DNA from 4 places in the Ventrimonas sp. genome. Region 1 is predicted to be linked to each of the others. Evidence: predicted binding sites of a transcription regulator. Region 1 holds the regulator's gene; each other region holds the start of a gene.
What was found. The regulator Rex, encoded in region 1, represses fermentation and respiration genes when NADH is low (regulators of the CRP and FNR family bind a similar motif). The targets are predictions, from matches to a motif close to ATTGTTAANTANTTAACAAT.
Positions count from the first base shown of each region.

Region 1 (5,716 bases):
AGACGGGGCACATGTAAACCCCACTTGAAGCAAGACCGAACAGAAAGCATAAGGCGGCCCGTCTGCTTTCGGGTAGGTTGCTTGAACCAGGTGGTGACATCTGGTCTAGATAGATGACCATTCAACGACATAACCCGGCTTATCGTCTTGCTCATAACCTGATTTTAAGAGAGTGTGCTTTGCGGCGCACTCTTTTTGTTTTCATTCACAGACAGGTATTGACATATATCCAGGAATTGGAGATAATAAACCCACTAAATACATAGAAGATAAAAATGCTTATGGAAAGAGAGATTGAAACAAAATGTATCCATCTGGAAAAGGTCGTGGCATCCCTGGAGAATGGTGTAGACGCTTCTGACTTATCCGACTACGCAGACCCATGCGGATGTTCCAAAGGAAATTCAGGAAAAGAACGGACTGACGGACGCAACTCTGCGTATGTCTGTGGGCATTGAGAATGTGAAAGATTTGATCGCGGAGCTGGACCAGGTGTTTTGTGAGATTGAGAATGAGCAGTAGCAGCACAGAAAAAAGAGCCGGCAGATTATTCTGCCAGCTCTTCCCAGGTTTCATAGAGTTCTTCCAGCTTTTGCTGGAGGGACTCTTTTTCGTTATTCAGTTCCACGAGGCGGGTAACGTCGGTGTATATTTCCTCCTGAGAGAGAAGCGTATCAATTTCGCTGTCCCGGGTCTCCAGTCTGTGAATCTCGTCCTCGACCTTCTTTAAGTCGTTCTGACGTTTGCGGATGCGGGCCTGCTCCTCTTTCTGGGCTTTCCAGTCCAGCTTGACCTCGGTTTCTGCTGAGGACTTTGTCATGCCGGGAACTCCCGTAGCTTTTAAGCTGCCGTTTGCGGCTGCAGTTCCGATGGCGCGGTCGCGCCCGGTATGCGTGGGGTCCACATAGAGCTCCTTCATGAGCTCCTTCTTTTCCAGATAGTAGTCATAGTTGCCGATATAGTTTAAGAAGGTCTGACCAGTCAGTTCGAGAATACGGGTGGCAGTCTGGTTGATGAAGTAACGGTCATGGGAGACATAGAGTACAGTTCCGGTATAATGTTTCAGTGCATTCTCCAAAATCTCCTTGGAAATGATGTCCAGGTGGTTGGTCGGCTCATCGAGAATCAGAAAGTTAGCCTCAGAGAGCATAAGCTTGGCCAGGGAAACACGGCCACGTTCGCCACCGCTTAAGTCAGAAATGCGTTTGAATACATCGTCCCCGGTGAACAGGAAGGCAGCCAGTATGTTGCGTACCTGGGTGTTGGTCAGATTCGGGTAGGCATCCTGTACCTCCTCAAATACTGTCTTTTCCATATGAAGGACGTGATGCTCCTGGTCGTAGTAGCCGATGTGCACCTTGGAACCCAGGGTGATGGTGCCGGTGTCGGCAGGAAGCATACCATTGATGATTTTTAAGATGGTGGTCTTGCCGGTTCCGTTGTTGCCGATGATGGCAACCCGTTCTCCCCGCTTTACTTCCATATCAACATGGGAGAAAAGATGGGTGCTGCCGAAGGATTTGCTTAAATCCCGGATGGTGAGAACATCGTTGCCGCTGACGATATTTGGTTCCAGGCTGATGCGCATCTCATCCTGGATCTCAGCCGGCTTGTCCAGCACCTGGATCTTGGAAAGCATCTTCTCACGGCTTTCAGCCCGCTTGATGGATTTCTCACGGTTGAAGGATTTTAATTTGGTGATGACCTCTTCCTGATGCCTGATCTCCTGCTGTTGGTTTAACCAGGCCTTCATCTGGGCGGCTCGGATCATGGCCTTTTTTTCACTGTAGGCGGTGTAGTTGCCAAGGTAAACGCAGGCATGCCCCTGCTCCAGCTCTACCACTTTGGTGACTACTCGGTTTAAGAAATAGCGGTCGTGGGCTACGATGATGACAGCTCCGTTATAATTTAACAAGTAAGTCTCCAGCCAGGCAATGGATTCCATGTCCAGGTGGTTGGTTGGCTCATCTAAAAGGATAATATCCGGGCGGGAGAGAAGCAGTTTGCCTAAAGATACGCGGGTTTTCTGGCCGCCGGAGAGGGTAGACACGGTTTTGTCAAACTCGTCTTCGGTAAAGCCAAGGCCCTTTAAGACACCGGTCAGTTCACTTTTCCATGCGTAGCCATTTTCCAGTTCAAAGGTATGGCTTAAGCGGCTGTATGCAGCCAGCATCTGTTCCAGTGCTTCTCCGGAGGCATTCTGCATATTGAGCTCCAGCTCGCGGATCTGCTGTTCCATATCGATGATGGGCTGCTTGACTTCTTTTAATTCCTCATAGATGGTACGGCTGCTGTCCAGATCCTGGTGCTGCGCCAGGTAGCCGAGGGTTTTGCCCTTTGCGAGAACGACCTCGCCGGAATCCGCTGACAGCTCGCCGACAATGATCTTTAAGAGAGTAGACTTTCCGGCACCGTTGATGCCTACGATGGCAGCCTTTTCCTGATCTTCTATATGAAAAGATACTTCGGACAGAATCTCATCCGTGCCGAAGGCTTTGCTGATGTGATTGCATGATAAAATCATAGATAACTCCATTTCGTTACGTTTTCTACTATAAGACTTATCAAGTATAATATAGGCTTTCAACACTTGTAAAGGACTTTCTTCTGATTTTTTGTTTCGAAATTGTTTGAACATTGACATAGATTTCGCAAACGGTTATAATAGATTTTAATAGTTTACGTATAGGAGATGTGCAACATGGAAAACAGAGAGATATCCAAAGCAGTTATTACAAGACTCCCGAGGTATTACCGTTATCTCGGAGAGCTTTTGGAATCAGGTGTAGAGCGTATCTCATCCAATGAGCTGAGTACCAGGATGAAGGTGACTGCTTCCCAGATTCGTCAGGATTTAAATAACTTTGGAGGATTCGGTCAGCAGGGTTATGGTTATAACGTAAAATACCTGTATACAGAGATCGGAAAGATCCTTGGAATCGACCGCCAGCATAACCTGATCATTATTGGTGCCGGAAATCTTGGTCAGGCCATTGCAAATTATGCAAATTTTGAAAAGCGCGGTTTTATGATCAAAGGCATGTTTGACATTAACCCGAGACTGATCGGGCTTGTGGTACGCGGAATTGAGATCCGCGGAGTAGATGATCTGGAGCAGTTTATCAAAGATAATGATGTTCAGATGGCAGCACTGACCATTCCGAAAACAAAAGCTCCGGAGCTGGCTGACCGTCTGGTCAATGCGGGAATTAAAGGAATCTGGAACTTTGCCCATCTGGATCTGAATGTTCCGGACGATGTTGTGGTGGAGAATGTTCATCTTTCCGAGAGCCTTATGCGCCTGTCTTATCGGGTATGCAGCATGCAGGACCGGAAAGAGGAAGAGGAAAAGAAAGCTCAGAGAGAGTCCTAGAGGCAGAGCGAAACAGAGGTAAAAGCCGACAGGCGGGGATACGATCAGTTCTCCTGCCTGCCGGTTTTTTGAGTTTCCATCCATCCTTTACAGGGGAGCGGAATCAGAGAGGAGACGGAACATGGATTACGCAGTAACGGCACAGCAGATGAAAGCGATTGACCAGAATACCATAAAAAACATCGGCATTCCGTCCATGGTGCTTATGGAGCGGGCTGCCCTGGCTGTGGCGGAGGCCGCAGAGCATATGGCGAAAGAGCGGAATCTGGGGAAAAAAGCCCGGATCCTGGCTGTGTGTGGTACCGGAAACAATGGCGCGGACGGAGTGGCAGCAGGACGCATCCTGCAGGGACGCGGATATAACGTAAGTCTCCTGCTTGTCGGCAATCCGGAGCACGATTCAGAAGAGATGAAGACTCAGAAGCAGATCGCCCGAAATCTGGATCTTGCGCAGTGCACGGCAGCAGAGTATCAGGAGGCACCATGTGATATCATTCTTGATGCAGTGTTTGGGATCGGTCTTGGCCGGGAAATTGGCGGGGAATACCGGAAGGTCCTGGAAATGCTGGCTTCTCTGCGGGAGCAGTATGGAACCGGAGTGATCGCGGTAGACACGCCGTCCGGGATCCATGGAACGACCGGTGAAATCATGGGAATTGCCCTGGAGGCCGATATTACCGTGACCTTTGGCTTTGCAAAAACCGGTCTTCTGCTTTATCCCGGAAAATATTATGCAGGAAACCTTGTGGTAGCCGACATCGGATTCCCTCAGGCCAGTCTGCTGAAGGCCGGATGGGATGCAAAGCTGATTACACCGGATGATCTGTCCTGGCTTCCAAAGCGTCAGCCGGATGGGAATAAAGGGACATTTGGCAAAGTTCTGGTCATCGCGGGAAGCAGAGGCATGAGCGGAGCGGCTTATTTTTCAGCGCTTGGTGCTTACCGTACCGGCGCCGGTCTGGTGAAGATCCTGACTGTGCCGGAAAACCGGCAGGTTCTTCAGACACAGCTTCCAGAAGCAATCATAAGCTGTTATGATCCGGATCAGGAGGAGACTATGCAGAAAATCCTGGAGGCGGAGTGTGCCTGGGCCGACGTGATCGTGGCAGGACCCGGCCTGGGACAGGAGGCATATACGGAATATCTTCTGGAGACGGTTTTGTCAGATTCCTATGTTCCCATTGTGCTGGACGCAGACGGACTTAACTGTGTGGCATCCCATCCTTACCTGACACGCTATTTTACGGAGAACATCATTATCACGCCCCATATGGGGGAGATGAGCCGCCTGACTTCGGTTCCCATAGCAGATCTAAAAAAGGATCCGCTGGAGGAGGCAAGAGCCTACAGTGCCCGCTATGGGGCGGTCTGTGTGCTCAAGGATGCGGTCACAGTCATTACCGATAAGGATGGTGCCGCCTGGATCAACCGGAGCGGCTGCAGTGCCATGGCCAAGGGAGGATCCGGCGATGTGCTGACCGGCGTGATCGCAGGATTATTGGCCCGGGGCATGGATGGCGCGGAGGCAGCAGCATTTGGCGTGTATGTGCACGGACGTGCCGGGGAGTATGCGGCAGCGGCATTGGGAGAGAATAGCGTACTTGCCACAGATCTGGCAGACAGTATTTTAAAAGAAGCTTAAACAGATAAAACAAAAAAGCCGGAAACGGCAAAACAGACAGAAACGAGGAACAGAACAAGAGTATGAAGCACATGCAGTATATGCGGGTTTATGCACCTGTAGATTTGGATGCCATTGTTTTTAATCTGGAATCCATGCGCAAAAATATTGACCGGGAGACGGGCATGCTCGGAGTGATCAAGGCAGATGCTTACGGGCATGGCTCTGTGCCGGTAGCTGCTGCCATCGAAGATTATGTGGATGGCTTTGCGGTGGCCACCGCAGACGAAGCCATGCTGCTGCGCCGCAACGGCATTCAGAAGATGATCCTGATCCTGGGAGTGACCCACCCTTCCCGCTATCAGGAACTGATCGAGAACGAGATCCGTCCGGCTATCTTTACCATGGCGCAGGCAAAGCCGCTGTCTGAGGCAGCGGTAAATATGAAAAAAACAGCAAAGATCCATCTGGCTCTGGATACCGGCATGCGCCGCATTGGTCTTGAGGCAGATGAATCCGGAGCGGATCTTGCAGCTGCTATCGGTGCGCTTCCCGGCATTGAGGTCGAGGGCCTGTTCACACATTTTTCCAGGGCCGATGAGATGGAGAAGACGTCGGCTATGACTCAGTTAGGTCGTTATCTTCATTTTACGGAGCTGCTGAAAGCACGCGGTCTAGAAATCCCGATCAAACACTGTTCCAACAGCGCCGGCATCATCGAT
Region 1 is NZ_DBFCCJ010000053.1:67,425-73,140, reverse strand. It holds RNA gene rnpB (RNase P RNA component class A) at 1-158, shown strand, start outside; partial or broken gene ACMP1L_RS09045 (PLP-dependent transferase) at 352-522, shown strand; gene ACMP1L_RS09040 (ABC-F family ATP-binding cassette domain-containing protein) at 548-2,524, opposite strand; gene ACMP1L_RS09035 (redox-sensing transcriptional repressor Rex) at 2,702-3,373, shown strand; gene ACMP1L_RS09030 (NAD(P)H-hydrate dehydratase) at 3,495-5,015, shown strand; gene alr (alanine racemase) at 5,078-5,716, shown strand, end outside.

Region 2 (5,716 bases), on a different contig from region 1:
CTTTGGACTTCTCAGTACCCATGGAAGAAAACCATTCCGGACCGTTTAAGATGATCTGCGGGATGTTGGCATAGGTCTCTACGTTATTTAAGATGGTCGGCTTGCCAAATAAGCCCTTCTGTGCCGGGAACGGAGGACGCGGACGCGGTTCGCCGCGGTTTCCTTCAATGGAGGTCATGAGTGCGGTTTCCTCGCCGCAGACGAAAGCTCCGGCACCGAGTCTTAAGTCGATATCAAAATCGAAGCCGCTTCCGAAAATATCTTTTCCTAACAGTTCCATCTCGCGTGCCTGGCTGATAGCGATTTTCAGACGTTCTACTGCGATCGGATACTCTGCGCGCACATAGATGTAGCCCTGGTTTGCACCAATGGCGTAACCGGCAATGGCCATAGCCTCCAGTACCGCGTGCGGGTCACCCTCTAAGACGGAGCGATCCATGAATGCGCCCGGGTCACCCTCATCTGCGTTACAGCAGACGTATTTCTGGTCAGCTTCATTCTGCTTGGCCAGTTTCCATTTGAGACCGGTTGGGAATCCGCCGCCGCCGCGTCCGCGCAGGCCGGAGTCGATCAGGCACTGGATGACATCGTCCGGAGTCATCTCGGTAAGGACCTTGCCCAGGGCCTGATAGCCGCCGGTTCCGATGTACTCTTCAATGACTTCCGGGTTGATGATGCCGCAGTTGCGCAGGGCAATACGGTGCTGCTTCTTGTAGAAATCTGTGTCGATCAGGGCCTTGACACCGGCTGGGGTAACTGTCTCCTGGTAGAGGAGACGGGTAACGACACGTCCCTTTAATAAGTGCTCCTGAACGATCTCAGGAATATCTTCTACCTTTACCATGGAGTAGAAGCTGGCATCCGGGTAGACGATCATGATCGGGCCCAGGGCGCAGAGACCGTGACATCCGGTCTGGACTACGGAGACTTCCTTTTCCAGTCCGGCCTTTTTGATCTCTTCTTTTAATGTTTCCATAATCTGCTGGCTTCCGGAGGAGGTACAGCCTGTTCCACCGCAAACCAATACATGTGAACGATACATCTGTTGTCCTCCTTATTTCAGATCTGCAGAATTTAAGGTATATTCTTCGACAATGTGTCCGCCGATCAGATGGCGCTCTACCACCTCGGCAGCCTTGTCCGCATTCATTTTGATATAAGTAACCTTCGGCTTGCCCGGCTCCATGACTTCTACGATAGGCTCATACTGGCAAAGACCGATACAGCCGGTCTGGGTAACGGAAATTTTATCGGTCAGGCCCTTTTCCTGAACCAGAGTGGAAAGGGCATTTAAGACAGGTCTGGCACCGCTGGCGATGCCGCAGGTAGCCATGCCGACTACAACGCGGGTATGAGTGTGGTCTTCTGCACGCATGCTGACCTGACTCTGCATCCTCTCGCGGATTGCTCTTAATTCTTCAAGGCTTTTCATGTTAGGTTGGTCCTCCTTAATAAACCGATCCTCCGTCGGTTTCAAGTTTGTTTTCAGTCAGATAGTCTTTGAGGTAGCTGGAAATTTCAGGTGCGGTAAGGGGAACGTCTCCAAGGATGGCACGCATCTCGCGGGTATCCAGGGAAAATTCTTTGTTGCCGCAGCGGTAAACATAGAGAAAATCGGTTGCCGGGTGGCCCTGGATCAGAGTGTGGATGGTGGCAGTCATGTCACCGAGAGGCATCCGGTCAATGTGATTTAAGGTGAAGACCGCAGTGACCATGGTTCCTTTTCCGGGCTCTGATTCGATGGAGAAACTTCCGCCTGTACTTTCGGCGGCAAATTTGAAAAAAGGAACGCCCAGGCCTACCTTTCTGGTGGTACGGCTGGTGTAGAACGGATCGGTAACCTGTCTGATCTGCTCTGGTGTCATGCCGCAGCCATCATCCGTGATGATGACAGTGAGTTTGTCCGCTTCCGGCTGTACATCTACGGTAATCTGTACCAGGGATGCGCCGGCACGGGTGGAATTTTCTGCTACGTCAAGGATGTTTAAGGAAATTTCCGGCATCATAGGCTATTGATATTTGGCAAGGATGCCGGGAATGTCGTCCGGGGTGAGCCGTCCGTAAACTTCGTCGTTGATCATCATGACGGGAGCCAGTCCGCAGGCGCCGACACAGCGGCACGAATCCAGCGAAAAACGCCCGTCCGGAGTGCACTCTCCGTTGGTGATGCCAAGAAGCTCTTCCAGTTTTGAAAAAATGGCGCCGGAGCCTTTTACGTAGCAGGCAGTGCCAAGGCATACGGAAATCTGATATTTGCCCTTTGGCTGCAGTGCGAACTGGGAATAGAATGTGGAAACGCCGTAGATCTTTTCTAACGGGATTCCGGTTTCATCGGAAATCATAGTCTGGACTTCGATCGGCAGGTAGCCGTAAATATCCTGAGCCTGCTGCATAATCGGCATGAGTGCGCCCTGGGTGTCCTTAAGTTCAGCGATCACCTTTTTTAAAGCAGCCTCCTGCTCCGGTGTTCCGCTGAACGGAACCGTCTCTTTTTTACAAGCCATGTAAACCCTCCTCCTAAATGTGTTTGTAAAATGTATATAATATATTAACATGAAGATGAAAAAAAATCCACAAAAATCAAGCATTGGTTTAAAATTAAAAATATATTTTTGTTGATTATTTACATAATAAATGATATTCTTACACTATAAAATTGTCTGGACTGACAAAAATATGACAAGATGAGCTGCAATAAAATGGCTCAACCAATATGCAGCCATGCTTTATTTATTCTTTATGACAGGGGGAATCTGCTTATGACAGCAAGAGATGTTCAGAAAATCCTCGGCGCGCAGGTGCTGGTAGGAGAAGAATTTCTGGACCGCGAGATCACCAGTGCCTGCGCATCGGACATGATGAGCGATGTGCTGGCGTTTTCAAAAGATCATTCGGTCCTGATCACAGGACTTTGCAATCCGCAGGTCATCCGGACAGCAGAGATGCTGGATATTGTTTGTCTCATCTTTGTCCGGAGAAAGCATCCGGATGAAACGATCCTTGCCATGGCAAAGGATCGTGATCTGATCGTCATGGAAACGGGACACCGTATGTTTTCTACCTGCGGCATGCTCTACAGAGCAGGACTTGGCGGAGGTGCAATCTGATGGAAAATGCGATCGTATTGCAATACCATGTTTCGGCAGATGATTTTACCCGGGCAGGAGAAGCCAGCAGTGATGTAAAGGGAAAGCTAAAGCAGCTTGGCATCAGTCCGGAGGCCGTGCGTAAGGTGGCCATCGCCATGTACGAGGGCGAGATCAATATGGTGATCCACGCAAACGGCGGTGAAATTACGGTGGAGATCACGCCGGAAAAGGTACGGATGGTATTGGATGATGTGGGCCCGGGTATTCCGGATATTGAGCTTGCCATGCAGGCGGGTTATTCCACTGCGCCGGACGAGGTGAGAAACCTCGGATTCGGGGCCGGAATGGGCCTGCCAAATATGAAGAAATATACCGATGACATGGAGATAGTAACAAAATTAGGTGTAGGCACAAAGATCACGATGGAAGTGAATCTGACGTGAGTATGTGCCGGAATGTGCTGGCAAAAGCCAGAAGTTTCCGAAAACACCGGAAATTGACATTTGGAGGTGAAAAGCGGCATGGATAAGTTTTACCATTCCGTACGACTGGATGAGGAATTGTGCAAGGGCTGTATCAACTGTATCAAGCGCTGCCCCACCCAGGCAATCCGCGTGCAGGATGGCAAAGCCCGGATCAACAAAAAATTCTGTATTGACTGTGGCGAATGCATCCGGGTCTGTCCCCATCACGCAAAACACGCAGTCTATGATCAACTGCAGGAGATGGAACGCTTCCGTTACAAGGTAGCGCTTCCGGCTCCTTCTTTATATAGTCAGTTTAACAATCTGGATGACATCAACATTGTGCTGCATGCGCTTTTGCTTATGGGTTTTGATGATGTGTTCGAGGTGAGTGCGGCTGCAGAACTTGTGAGTGAGGCAACCCGTTCCTATCTGACGGAGCATGAGGATCAGCTGCCGCTGATCAGCACGGCGTGCCCCAGCGTGGTACGGCTGATCCGGGTGCGGTTCCCGAATCTGATCCCGCATCTGCTGCCCTTAAATCCACCGGTGGAGGTGGCTGCCGGGCTGGCTGTGAAGCGGGCTATGGAAAGGACGGGACTTGCACGAGAAGACATCGGCATCTGCTTTATCTCTCCGTGTCCGTCAAAGGTAACGTACGCAAAATCACCGATCGGGACAGAAAAGAGTGAAATTGACTGCGTGCTTGCCATCAAGGATGTGTACCCACAGCTTTTAAAATATATGAAGCAGGTAGATGAAGACCCGGAGAACATCAGCATTTCTGGCAAGATCGGCATCAGCTGGGGACACAATGGAGGGGAAGCAGGAGGCCTGTTTACGGAAAGCTACCTTGCAGCAGACGGAATTGAGAATGTGATCCGGGTGCTGGAGGATATGGAAGACCAGAAGTTTACCAATTTAAAATTTGTGGAACTGGATGCCTGCAGCGGCGGCTGCGTGGGAGGCGTGCTGACGGTGGAAAATCCGTATGTGGCAGAAGTGAAGCTGAAACATCTGCGTAAGTATATGCCGGTGGCAAGAAGCCACATGGATGCAGAGACGGAAGAAAAGGCAGAAGAGCTGATGTCATGGACGCAGAGCGTGGAGTATGAGCCGGTCTATAATCTGGGCGAGACCATGATGGAAAGCTTCGCCCGGTTAAGCCGGATCGAGGCCTTGTGTAAACAGCTTCCAGGCCTGGACTGCGGTGCCTGCGGCGCGCCATCGTGCAAAGCATTGGCGGAGGATATTTCCAAAGGTGAGGCGAAGGAAGAGGACTGCGTCTATATTATGAAGGAGCAGCTCAGGAAGCTCATGGAGCAGGAAAAAGGAGGAGAAAGGTGAAGGTAAAAGATCTTCTGGACAGTGGAAAATTTCAGGTGATCCATGTGGGAGATGACCCGGAACGGGAAATCACGACCCCGTTTTGCTGTGATCTCTTAAGCGTGGCTATGGGAAAAGCTCCGGCGGGCTGCGCCTGGGTTACGGTCATGGGAAATATGAATACGCTGGCGGTAGCCACCCTGGCCGATGCCGCCTGTATCATTCTGGCGGAAGGTGCTGCGCTGGATGAGACAGCCAGGAAAAAGGCAGAGCAGCAGGATATCATGGTGCTGTCCACGGAGAAGCCGGTGTTTGAGGCGGCACTGTGGGTATGGCAGCAGATGCAGGGAGAAGCGCATGGAGCGTGAATTAAGCTACGACCTGCATATTCACTCCTGCCTTTCCCCCTGTGGGGATGACGACATGACTCCGGGCAATATTGTGGGCATGGCGGCCATCAAGGGTCTGGATGTGATCGCGGTGACGGACCATAACTCCTGCCGCAACTGTCCGGCGGTTCTGAAGCTGGCGGAGCAGTACGGTGTGCTTGCCATACCAGGCATGGAGCTGACTACCGCGGAAGAAGTACACGCAGTCTGCCTGTTTTCCGAGCTTTCCGCGGCAATGGAATTTGACCGGTTTGTCTACGAAAAACTGATGAAATTTCCAAACCGGGAAGAAATCTTCGGAAAGCAGCAGATCATGAACGAGGAAGATATCTGCATCGGCACCGAGTCCAATTTGCTCATCAACAGCACGGAACTTTCCTTCGATGAATTATGGGACATTGTAACCGGGCAGTACGGCGGTGTCATGATCCCGGCCCATATCGATAAA
Region 2 is NZ_DBFCCJ010000062.1:3,820-9,535, forward strand. It holds gene nuoF (NADH-quinone oxidoreductase subunit NuoF) at 1-1,042, opposite strand, end outside; gene ACMP1L_RS10035 ((2Fe-2S) ferredoxin domain-containing protein) at 1,055-1,432, opposite strand; gene ACMP1L_RS10040 (ATP-binding protein) at 1,449-2,006, opposite strand; gene ACMP1L_RS10045 (NADH-quinone oxidoreductase subunit NuoE family protein) at 2,010-2,504, opposite strand; gene ACMP1L_RS10050 (DRTGG domain-containing protein) at 2,760-3,107, shown strand; gene ACMP1L_RS10055 (ATP-binding protein) at 3,107-3,532, shown strand; gene ACMP1L_RS10060 ([Fe-Fe] hydrogenase large subunit C-terminal domain-containing protein) at 3,611-4,900, shown strand; gene ACMP1L_RS10065 (hypothetical protein) at 4,897-5,247, shown strand; gene ACMP1L_RS10070 (PHP domain-containing protein) at 5,237-5,716, shown strand, end outside.
Region 2: ACMP1L_RS10050 (DRTGG domain-containing protein) is a predicted target of Rex. The motif match lies at 2,665-2,684, and genes of this name have one in related genera.

Region 3 (5,716 bases), on a different contig from region 1:
CATGCCTGCAGGCTGGCCCAGGCCGATGAGTTTGTCAGTCAGTTTCCGAATGGCTACGACACCTACATTGAACGTGGGGGTACCAATGTTTCCGGCGGACAGAAGCAGCGTCTTTGTATCGCGAGGGCTTTACTGAAAAAACCGCGTATTCTGATCCTGGATGATTCTACCTCTGCGGTGGATACCAAGACCGATGCCCTCATCCGCAAGGCATTCCGCGAAGAGCTTCCGGACACCACCAAGATCATCATCGCACAGCGTATTTCCTCCGTGCAGGATGCGGATTTTATCCTGGTTCTGGACGGCGGACGTATTGTTGAGCAGGGCAATCATGATGAACTGGTGACATTAAATGGAATTTACCGGGAGATCTTTGATTCCCAGACTAAGAGTAAGGAGGCGTAAAGGGATGAGACGAATGAATAACGCAAACGGCTCCGGCATCCGTCCGGGCACCTTTAAGCGCCTGATGGCATATCTGTTTTCCCATTACCGGGTACATCTGATCACAGTTATCATCTGTATCATTGTGACTGCAGTGGCTTCCGTTGGACAGACGGTTTATATCCAGATACTGATCGACCAGTGCATTCTTCCGGGCGTGGAGAGCGGCATGGACAGTGTATGGCCGCAGATGCGCTCCATTTTCACAAGCATGGCTGTGATCTACGCGGTGGGCGTGCTGGCATCCCTGATCTACACCCGCATCATGGCAACGGTAACCCAGGGAACTTTAAAAAATTTCCGTGTGGATATGTTTACCAGGATGCAGACCCTTCCGGTCAAGTATTTTGACACCCACGCCCACGGCGACATCATGAGTACCTATACCAACGATACGGATGCCATCCGTATGATGGTCAGCCAGAGCATGCCGATGCTGGTTCAGTCGATCCTGACCATTCTGGTCATGATCATCATGATGACCCGCTTCAGCATTCCAATGTTCATTGTAGTCTGCCTGTTTGTGGCTGGTATGCTGACCGTGACGAAGAAATTCGGCGGCATGAGCTCCAAATACATGATGTTCCAGCAGCGTTCCCTGGCAGCAGAAGAAGGCTTTGTGGAAGAGATGATGGCAGGCCAGAAGGTGGTCCAGGTTTTCTGTCACGAGGAAGAGGCAAAGCAGGATTTCTTAAAATACAATGAAAAGCTGTTTGAGGACAGCAAGACAGCAAACCAGTATGGTAATGCCCTGATGCCGATCCTTGGCAACATGGGCAATCTGATGTATGTGGTTCTTGCCATTGTTGGCGGCCTGATGGTTTATTTTCAGGCACCGAACCTGACCTGGAGGGGCTTTAGTCCGGTATCTGTCGGAATTATCATCACGTTTTTAGGGATGTCCAGGCAGCTGGCTCAGACCGTGGGCCAGAGCTCCAACCAGGTAGCGCTGATCGCTATGGGTCTTGCAGGTACAGGCCGTATTTTCGAGCTTATTGATGAGGAGCCGGAGGAGGATGAGGGCTTTGTTACCCTGGTCAACGCGAAGCATGATGAGAACGGTGAACTGGTGGAGGCCGACCATCCGACCCACATCTGGGCATGGAAGTATCCGCGTCCGGACGGTACTGTCACCTATACCGAGTTAAAGGGGGATATCCGTCTGGAGCATGTGGATTTCGGTTATGTGCCGGAGAAGCTGGTGCTGCATGATGTATCCCTGTTCGCGAAGCCGGGACAGAAGATCGCGTTCGTAGGTGCAACCGGTGCAGGAAAAACCACCATCACCAATCTGATCAACCGTTTTTACGATATCCCGGACGGCAAGATCCGCTACGACGGCATCAACATCAACAAGATCTGCAAGGCAGACCTGCGCCGATCTCTCGGTGTGGTGCTGCAGGAGGTAAATCTGTTTACCGGAACCGTAATGGACAATATCCGCTACGGACGTCTGGACGCAACGGATGAAGAATGTATCGCGGCAGCAAAGCTGGCCAATGCGGACAGCTTCATCACCCGCCTGCCGGACGGCTACAATACCATGCTGACCGGAAACGGCGCAAGCCTTTCCCAGGGACAGCGCCAGCTGATCTCCATTGCCCGCGCAGCTGTGGCAGATCCGCCTGCCATGATCCTGGATGAGGCCACCAGCTCCATCGATACCCGTACCGAGGCACTGGTACAGCAGGGTATGGACAATCTGATGGAGGGCAGGACCGTACTCGTCATTGCGCACCGTCTGTCGACTATCCGAAACAGTAAGGCCATCATGGTTCTGGATCACGGACGTATCATCGAGCGTGGTGACCACGAAGATCTGATCGCCCAGAAGGGAACATACTATCAGCTGTATACCGGAGCATTTGAGCTGGAGTAAAAAGAATAGAAAAGAATCGAAGAGCATGAAAACCCATAGACGAAATCTATGGGTTTTTTGAATAAAACGAATTGGTATTTTTTTATCATTTGGCTTACATTGTAGATATCAAATTACAACGGAGTAGATCATGAAAAACAAATACCAGCATATTTTCAGTCCCGTGACCATTCGTCATATGACTGTAAAAAACAGAATTGTGATGATGCCGATGGGCACCAATTTTGGAGAGCAGAACGGAGAAATGAGCTTTCTGCACATCAATTACTATGAACAGCGGGCAAAAGGCGGTACCGGACTGCTGATCGTTGAAAATGCCAGTGTGGATTCTCCGCAGGGCTCCAACGGAACGACCCAGCTGCGCATAGATTCGGACAATTACATACCACGCCTGTATAAGCTATGCGAAAATGTTCATAAGCACGGAGCCTGCATCGCCATACAGATCAATCACGCGGGTGCGTCTGCCATGTCATCTCGTATCGGAATGCAGCCGGTTTCTGCCTCAGATGTGCCTTCTAAGGAAGGTGGTGAAATCCCGAGGCCTCTGACAAAGGAAGAAATCCTGCATATTGTCCGTAAATATGCAGAAGCTGCCAGACGTGCACAGATTTGTGGCTTTGACGCAGTCGAGATCCATGCGGGCCATTCCTACCTGATCAGCCAGTTCCTTTCTCCGATCTACAACAAACGGACAGATGAATTTGGCGGTTCCGCTGAAAACCGTACCCGCTTTGCGCATATGATCCTGGAGGCAGTTCGAAAACAGGTCGGGCCGCATTTCCCGATTTTCCTGCGCATCAGCGCGGATGAGCTTATGGAGGGCGGAAATACACTGGAGGACACCCTGGCTTATCTGGAATACCTGGAAAAAGAAGTGGATGTCTTTGATGTTTCCTGTGGCCTGAATGGTTCCATCCAGTACCAGATAGATGCAAATTATCTCCCGGACGGCTGGCGTTCTTATATGGCAAGAGCTGTGAAGGAAAAATTCGGGAAACCCTGCATTGCTGTCGGAAATATCCGTCATCCACAGATCGCGGAGGAAATCCTTGCGAAGGGGGATGCAGATTTTATTGGCATGGGACGCGGCCTGATCGCGGAGCCGGAATGGGTCAACAAGGTTGAATATGGAAACGAATGTGATCTTCGCAGCTGTATTTCCTGCAACATTGGCTGTGCGGGACACCGCATCGGCTTAAACCAGCCCATCCGCTGCACTGTCAATCCGGCGGTAAACAGTGGGGAAGACTATATGAAGCATAAAATCAAAAAGCCCTGCAATGTCGTTGTCATCGGAGGCGGTACCGCAGGCCTGGAAGCGGCATGCACCGCTGCGGAGGTCGGCTGTACAACATTTTTGATTGAAAAAAAAGCAGAGCTGGGTGGTCTTGCATCGGTGATCTCAAAAATTCCGGACAAAAAACGACTTGGAGAATTTCCGCAGTATCTGATCCGCCGGGCGGAAAAGCTGCATAACCTGTTTGTTTTCTGCAACACGCAGGCAACCACAGAGCTTGTGAAAAGCCTGAATCCGGACATCATTGTGAATGCAACCGGATCTGAACCGACGTTGCCGCCGATCCGGGGACTTCACGAGCTTGTTGACAAAGAGGACAGTCATGTTGCAACTGTGTTAAAAATGATCGAGCGGATTCCGGAATATCCGGAGCATATGGAAGGCAGGAAGGTTGTGATCATCGGAGGCGGGGCAGTCGGCCTGGATGTCATGGAATTCTTCACGGAGCGCGGAGCACGGGTATCCATGGTTGAGATGCTTCCCATGATCGGAAACGGACTCGACCCGGTTTCCAGATGTGACATCCATGCAAAACTGAAAAAATATCAGGTGGAGCAGATGGTGAATACGATGCTCCAGGAGGTCAGAAATGACCGGTTTATCGTAAAAACACCGCAGGATGAAATCAAAGAGCTTCCCTTCGATTATGGTTTTATCTGCCTGGGCATGAAAGCCAGCACACCAGTATTAAAAGAGCTTGAAGAGATCTTTTCAGATACCAATGTCGAGATCATAAACATCGGTGACAGCAGGCGTGCGCGCAGGATCATAGAGGGAACAGAAGAGGGAAGAAATATTTTAAGTGTTCTTGAGCGGCACGACTATCTGTAACCTTGAAATTCAGGGTTACGCACCCGGAACCGGAAATGGTTGTATTTGCGCTGCATGCGTGATATAAAAATAAGAGTGTTATTTAAGTGAAAGGGGTATGAATTATGGCAGAAAGAATTACAGGACATACAGAACTGATCGGGTTATTTGCGTATCCGATCCGGCATTCCAATTCACCGGCAATGCACAATGAAGCGTTTGCTTACCTTGGTCTCGACTACGCCTATCTTGCGTTTGAGGTGGACAACAGCACGCTGGAGGATGCGATCAGGGGCTTTCGCGCAATGAAGATGGTCGGAGCCAATGTTTCCATGCCAAATAAAACGGTTGTAGGAAAATATCTGGATAAACTGTCACCGGCTGCAGAGCTCTGCGGTGCAGTGAATACCATCGTCAATGAAAATGGTGTACTGACCGGACATATCACAGACGGTATCGGTTTTATGCAGGCGTTAAAGGATAACGATATCGATGTGATCGGAAAGAAGATGACAATTGTCGGAGCCGGCGGTGCCGCAACAGCAGTAGAGATCCAGGCGGCATTGGACGGAGTAAAGGAAATCTCTATTTTTAATCCGCACGATAAATTCTGGGCTAATGCGGAGGAAACCGTAAAGAAGATCAATGAAAGAACATCCTGCAGGGCTGTTCTCTACGATCTGGATGACAAAGACCGTTTACGGACAGAGATGGCAGATTCCTACCTGTTTGTAAATGGAACCGGTGTTGGAATGAAGCCTCTGGAAGGTCTGTCTGTCGTGCCGGATGAGTCTTATTTCAGACCGGAGCTGATCGTTGTGGATATTCCGTATTCTCCGTTGGAGACAAAAATGCGTGCAATGGCGAAAAAAGCGGGATGTAAGACCATGAATGGTATGGGCATGATGCTGTTCCAGGGTGCTGCGGCATTTAAGCTGTGGACCGGAAAGGATATGCCGATCGAGCATATGAAAGAGGTGCTGCATATCCGTTATGATGACTGAGGACTGTGCAGCGCACAGTCTTGGCATGAAAGAAAAAAGCTGGAGGAATGTGAATGAATACGGAAACGAATAGCTGGGTAGAAGTCCGCGGCGTGCGGATCGGAGAGGGCATTCCGAAAATCTGTGTGCCGATCGTCGGTACAACAAGGGATGAGATTCTGGCAGCAGCAAAATCCTTTGAAAGCGTAAAGAAGGATGTCGTTGAGTGGCGGGCTGACTGGTTCAATGGTGTCTTTGATTTTGCACAGGTAGAAGCCGTGATGACAGAACTGCGCCAGG
Region 3 is NZ_DBFCCJ010000020.1:25,414-31,129, reverse strand. It holds gene ACMP1L_RS03530 (ABC transporter ATP-binding protein) at 1-405, shown strand, start outside; gene ACMP1L_RS03525 (ABC transporter ATP-binding protein) at 410-2,323, shown strand; gene ACMP1L_RS03520 (oxidoreductase) at 2,454-4,454, shown strand; gene ACMP1L_RS03515 (shikimate dehydrogenase) at 4,559-5,437, shown strand; gene aroD (type I 3-dehydroquinate dehydratase) at 5,491-5,716, shown strand, end outside.
Region 3: ACMP1L_RS03520 (oxidoreductase) is a predicted target of Rex. The motif match lies at 2,394-2,413, and genes of this name have one in related genera.

Region 4 (5,716 bases), on a different contig from region 1:
CGCTGCCTCGGTGGCCTCGCTGTCGTAAATAGAAACACCCGGAGAAGAAATGCTTGCCAGGAAGCCTGCAAACGGCTCCTTTAAGGTAACCTTGATGGTGTAGTCATCTACCACCTCAACACCTTCCAGGGTATCCGTCTCGCCTGCCAGGAGCTCATCCGCGCCCTTGATCTGGTCAATAAACTCGGTATTCACGCCACCTTCTACGGTCAGCATGCGGTGGAAGGTGTACGTCACATCCTCTGCTGTAAAGTCATTGCCATTGTGGAACTTCACACCCTGTCTTAAATGGAAGGTATACTCCAGGCCGTCATCGGAAATATCCCAGCTTTCGGCCAGACTCGGGACAATCTTGGAATTGCCGTCCGTGCCCACCTCAACATCTACCAGACGATCAAAAATATTAAACGGCACCTCGTAGTCCTTGGAAGTTTTCTGCACATCCGCAGTCTGAATATCTGCGTTCAGAGCCGCAACCAGGTAACCGGTGGTATCCACATCCACACCCTTTACCTCGGCCGTGCTCTCGTTCTCAGCGCCTGCAGTATTATCTGTTGTATCGGAAGTTTTGCTGCCGCCGCAGCCGGTCAGCGCCAGACCTGCTGTCAGAGCAGCCGCCAGCATAAGACTGATCTTCTTTTTCATAATATCCTCCTTTACCTGGAACCATTTAAAACCCGAAAATGGTGCATTGCCCCGAAAGGATGCACCATTGCATTTGCATGTTCACTGAGTTTTAAAATGTCCGCTAATGAGGAAATCATACCACATTGAAAGGGGATTTTCAATATCATTTCGAGGGATGAGGCAGAGATTTCGAGAAGAGGAGGTAAAGGCCCTGAAAGGGGCGACCTGCATTTCTACTTCCACAAATCCAGAATCCTCTGCTCCTTCTCCATCCATTCTTCCATGGTATCCCCTTTGTTTCCTTTTTCATAACTATCTATCATTTTATATCATGTTTTTTACAGGGCAACAAGTAATTCCCGGTTGTCCCTTTTTTATGGTATAGAATTCCCCTGTATCTATTTTGATTTCGGTCGAAATGACCTTGATTATAAGATATGTACTACAAATAGATTTCGCCATTCAGGCAAAGCGGCTCATTGAGATATGAGCCAGACTTTTTCCGAAATTCACACACGAACCCAACCGCATGAAACGGTTTGTTTTGCTGCTAAATTCCAAATTCCTTAAGTAATTGTTTCTGATACTCCGGATCCTGCAGCGCACGCTGCAGATCAGACAGGCGATTGGCTGATAACAAACAGGAATTCAGCTTGTTCAATCTGGCTACGGTTTCTTCCCGGCCCTGCTCGATGCCCTGCTCAATGCCCTGCTCGATGCCCTGCTCCAAGCCTTCTGCTCTTGCTTCTTCACGAATTTCGTCTGCATGTTCCTGGACATATTCCTGCATATACTGCTCAAACATCATATAACGTTCCCCCATTTTTCGGTTTTTTTTGATCCGACGCACAGAATTCTGAAGCTGTTCTACAAATGGGTCTTCGTAATCAGCTTCGATTCCAGCCAGATCTGCCTTTACGAAATCAAGCAATGCTGCCAGTTCTTTCGGTACTTCATCACGATTTTCCCCTTTTGTGTTCAAAAAAACCGTGCAGACACCATCCGCAAATGTCTTGCCGGTTTCCTCGCAATATTTGCGAATGGTATAACGGCATTTTTTCTCACCAAGCGGATCAAAGTTGCATACAAAAATGACGTAGGCATCAGGAAGCTCGCTGTATCCCTTTCCTTTTTCCAGCATTTCCACATCCATCTGGCTATGATAATAACGGCTTCGCTTTTCCAGACTGTCTTTTTTTACCAGTTGCATTTCAATGTCATAATGTGTTCGGTTCACATCTTTTGCAAACACATCCATGCGGATGCTTTTGCATTCCGGATTAAAAAAGAAACTATGCTCTGTGTTGATTTCCACCTTTTCAATTGCAATTTCCAACACACGTTCCAGAAAGCAGCGGCAATTCTCCGCATCCATCATGACAGCTGCAAACATAAAATCATCATGAAATACCAGTTCTTCCAGTGTTTTTTTACTCATATACTTCCTCCATAATACAGAGGAATCCTATATATGTAGGTTATCACATTTTCCGTATGTCTGCAACAAAATATCGTACTGCCCCGCCCGGCCCGGGAATTATTCACAGCGGTAAGCAGGATTCATAAGAACGGCCAGAGAAAACCGTTTCTAAAGCGATTTTCTCTGGCCCTATCTTTATCTCATGATTTTATTACATTAAGGACTTATACAGCTCCTTGATCTCCTCTACGGAAGTATCTCTCGGGTTACCCGGACGGCATGCGTCTGCGTATGCGGACTCAGACAGGAAATCCAGATCCTCTTCTTTTACGATGGCCTTTAAGTCTGCCGGGATACCTACATCTGCTGACAGCTTCTTCACAGCGTCTACAGCAGCCTTGCGGTACTCTTCCTGGCTCATGGTTTCTACACCCTCAACGCCCATAGCCTTTGCGATGTATTTGTACTTGTCACCGGTGCACGGAGCGTTGTACTCCATAATGGTCGGAAGAAGGATTGCGTTTGCTACGCCGTGTGGAGTATCATAAACAGCACCCAGGGAGTGTGCCATGGAATGAACAATACCAAGACCTACGTTTGAGAAGCCCATGCCTGCTACATACTGGCCCAGAGCCATTCCTTCTCTGCCCTCCGGAGTGTTTGCAACTGCACCGCGTAAGGAGTTGGAAATGATCTCGATTGCTTTTAAGTGGAACATATCGGTCATCTCCCAGGCGCCCTTGGTAATATATCCCTCAATTGCATGGGTCAGGGCATCCATACCGGTGGAAGCGGTCAGGCCCTTCGGCATGCTGGACATCATATCCGGGTCGATGACTGCGACAACCGGAATATCGTGAGTGTCTACACATACAAATTTACGTTTTTTCTCAACATCGGTGATAACGTAGTTGATGGTAACCTCTGCTGCGGTACCTGCGGTGGTCGGAACTGCGATGATCGGTACGCACGGTTTCTTGGTCGGAGCTACGCCCTCAAGGCTTCTTACATCCTCAAACTCCGGGTTGTTGATGATGATGCCGATGGCTTTTGCGGTATCCATGGAAGAACCGCCGCCGATGGCGATGAGATAGTCAGCGCCGGATGCCTTAAATGCTGCAACGCCGGTCTGTACATTCTCGATGGTCGGGTTTGGTTTGATATTGGAGTAAATCTCATAAGCAAGACCAGCCTCATCCAGGACATCGGTCACCTTCTTGGTTACGCCAAATTTGATCAGATCCGGGTCGGAACATACGAAAGCTTTTGCGAAGCCTCTGACTTTTACTTCATTTGCAATCTCTTTGATAGCGCCTGCGCCATGATAAGAAGTTTCATTTAATACGATTCTGTTTGCCATGATAAAAATCCTCCTTGAGCCTATACTCATTTGATTTTCAATTTCTGTTTGCATCTCTTCTAAGCGGCACTCTGTAGCTCATTTCCGCTTCGTGCTGATATTATTTTAACAACTGCAACAAGAAAAAGAAAGTGACAAAGTATCACTTATGTCACTTTCTTCTTATATTTGTTGGTTTTTCACAATTTTTATTGTATATTTTTATCTATCTTTCAATTTCCCAGGAATTTCTCTGTTTCGCAGAATCGTCGGCTTTTTCACAAAAGCTCCAGCTCTGAAAATACTTTCTCCAGCTTCGGCGGCATTGCCTCCACCAGCTTGTCCGACATGCGGCGCGGAGTATCTTTCATCCCGCCAAGCACCCATTTTTCTGTCATATACACAGACCCGCGGCAATACATCTCCAGAAGAAACTCCATCTCTTCCTCCAACGGGCGGCTGGTCTTTCTGGCAATGAGATCTTTGTAAAACTGCAGAATCAGTTCAAAGTCGTGCTCCTTCACAGAGTTGTAATCATCCGACCGGAAAGCCTCGGTAAAAAATGCCTTCTCATTTAAAATAAACTCAAACTTCTGGGTCAGGCTCTCTCCTACTGTATTCCCCATGCCGATCTGCTCGAAGGACTGCAGCACCAGCTTGTCAAAATACCAGTTGATGAGATCGTATTTATCTTTGAAATTGCGGTAAAAGGTCTGGCGGGTCAGGCCGCTGCCCTCCACAATATCCTTCACCGTGATGCGGTCCACCGGGGTGGTCTTCATGCACTCCTTGATGGAGGCCGCCAGCTTGTATTTGGCACGGTCATGCTTTTCCTGTGTCGTCTTCTGTTCCATCATGCTGCTATCTTTCTCCTTACATTTCCTTACAATATTGTATCATTACCGCAGTCCCACAGCAAGCAGATTACCCGAATTTCGGTTACGGTTTCGTATACGTCCGGAAAACACATACCAAATCGCATTGACATCCTGCTTTTTCTTTTCCCGGTTGTAAGCCTCCGCGGCTTATGTTACAATATTTGGGAAATAAAAATGCACGAAGCAATAACCTATTCACAATAAGGAGTACATACATGTCCGCAAATGTAATTTTAAAAAAAGGCGAAGGCCGCACCTTGAAGGCCGGCGGTGCCTGGATCTATGATAACGAGATTGACAAAATTGAGGGAGAGTTCGAAAACGGTGATATGGTTTTCGTTTCTGACTTTGACGGCTATCCGATGGGCCAGGGCTTTATCAACACCCGCTCCAAAATCACCGTCCGTATGATGACCCGCAAAAAAGATACCGTGGTCGATGACACTTTCATTGAGATGCGTGTCCGTGACGCCTGGGAGTACCGCAAAACAACCGTAGACACTTCCAGCTGCCGCCTGATCTTCGGCGAGGCAGATTTCCTGCCGGGTATCGTCATCGACAAGTTTTCCGATGTTCTGGTAGTCGAATCCCTGGCTCTGGGCATTGACCGTTTCAAGCCGGTCATTCTGGACAAGCTGAAGAAAGTCCTGGCTGAGGATGGCATTTCCATCCGCGGCGTTTACGAGCGCAGTGACGCCAAGGTCCGCCTGCAGGAGGGCATGGAGCGCGTGAAAGGCTTCATCGGCGAACCGTTTGATACCAAGGTTGAAATCGTTGAAAATGGTGTCCGCTATATGGTAGATGTGCAGGATGGCCAGAAGACCGGCTTCTTCCTGGACCAGAAGTATAACCGCCTTGCTATTCAGAGACTCTGCAAGGGTAAGAAGGTTCTGGACTGCTTCACCCACACCGGCTCCTTCGCGCTGAATGCCGGAATTTCCGGAGCTGCTTCCGTTCTTGGTGTGGACGCGTCCGAGCTGGGCGTGGCTCAGGCCCGCGAGAACGCTGAATTAAACGGCCTGTCTGACCGTGTCACCTTCCAGTGCGCAGATGTCTTTGATCTACTTCCGGAGCTGGAACAGAAGGGCGAAAAGTTTGATGTGGTTATTCTGGATCCGCCGGCCTTCACCAAATCCCGCAGTTCTATCAAAAACGCTGTCAAGGGCTACCGCGAGATCAACCTGCGCGGCATGAAGCTGGTAAAGGACGGCGGCTATCTCGCCACCTGCTCCTGCTCCCACTTCATGGACCCGGAGCTATTCACCAAGACCATCCGCGAGGCCGCTGCAAATGTACACAAACGCCTCCGCCAGGTAGAATACCGCACCCAGGCAGCCGACCATCCGATTCTCTGGACCGGCGGCGAGCAGGCATCGTATTATTTAAAATTCTACATTTTCCAGGTCGTGGATGAGAAATAACAATATAAATCATCATCCGTAAAGTTCGAAG
Region 4 is NZ_DBFCCJ010000013.1:346-6,061, reverse strand. It holds gene ACMP1L_RS01805 (ABC transporter substrate-binding protein) at 1-645, opposite strand, end outside; gene ACMP1L_RS01800 (Rpn family recombination-promoting nuclease/putative transposase) at 1,178-2,065, opposite strand; gene fucO (lactaldehyde reductase) at 2,259-3,407, opposite strand; gene ACMP1L_RS01790 (TetR/AcrR family transcriptional regulator C-terminal domain-containing protein) at 3,665-4,240, opposite strand; gene ACMP1L_RS01785 (class I SAM-dependent rRNA methyltransferase) at 4,480-5,685, shown strand.
Region 4: fucO (lactaldehyde reductase) is a predicted target of Rex. The motif match lies at 3,501-3,520, and genes of this name have one in related genera.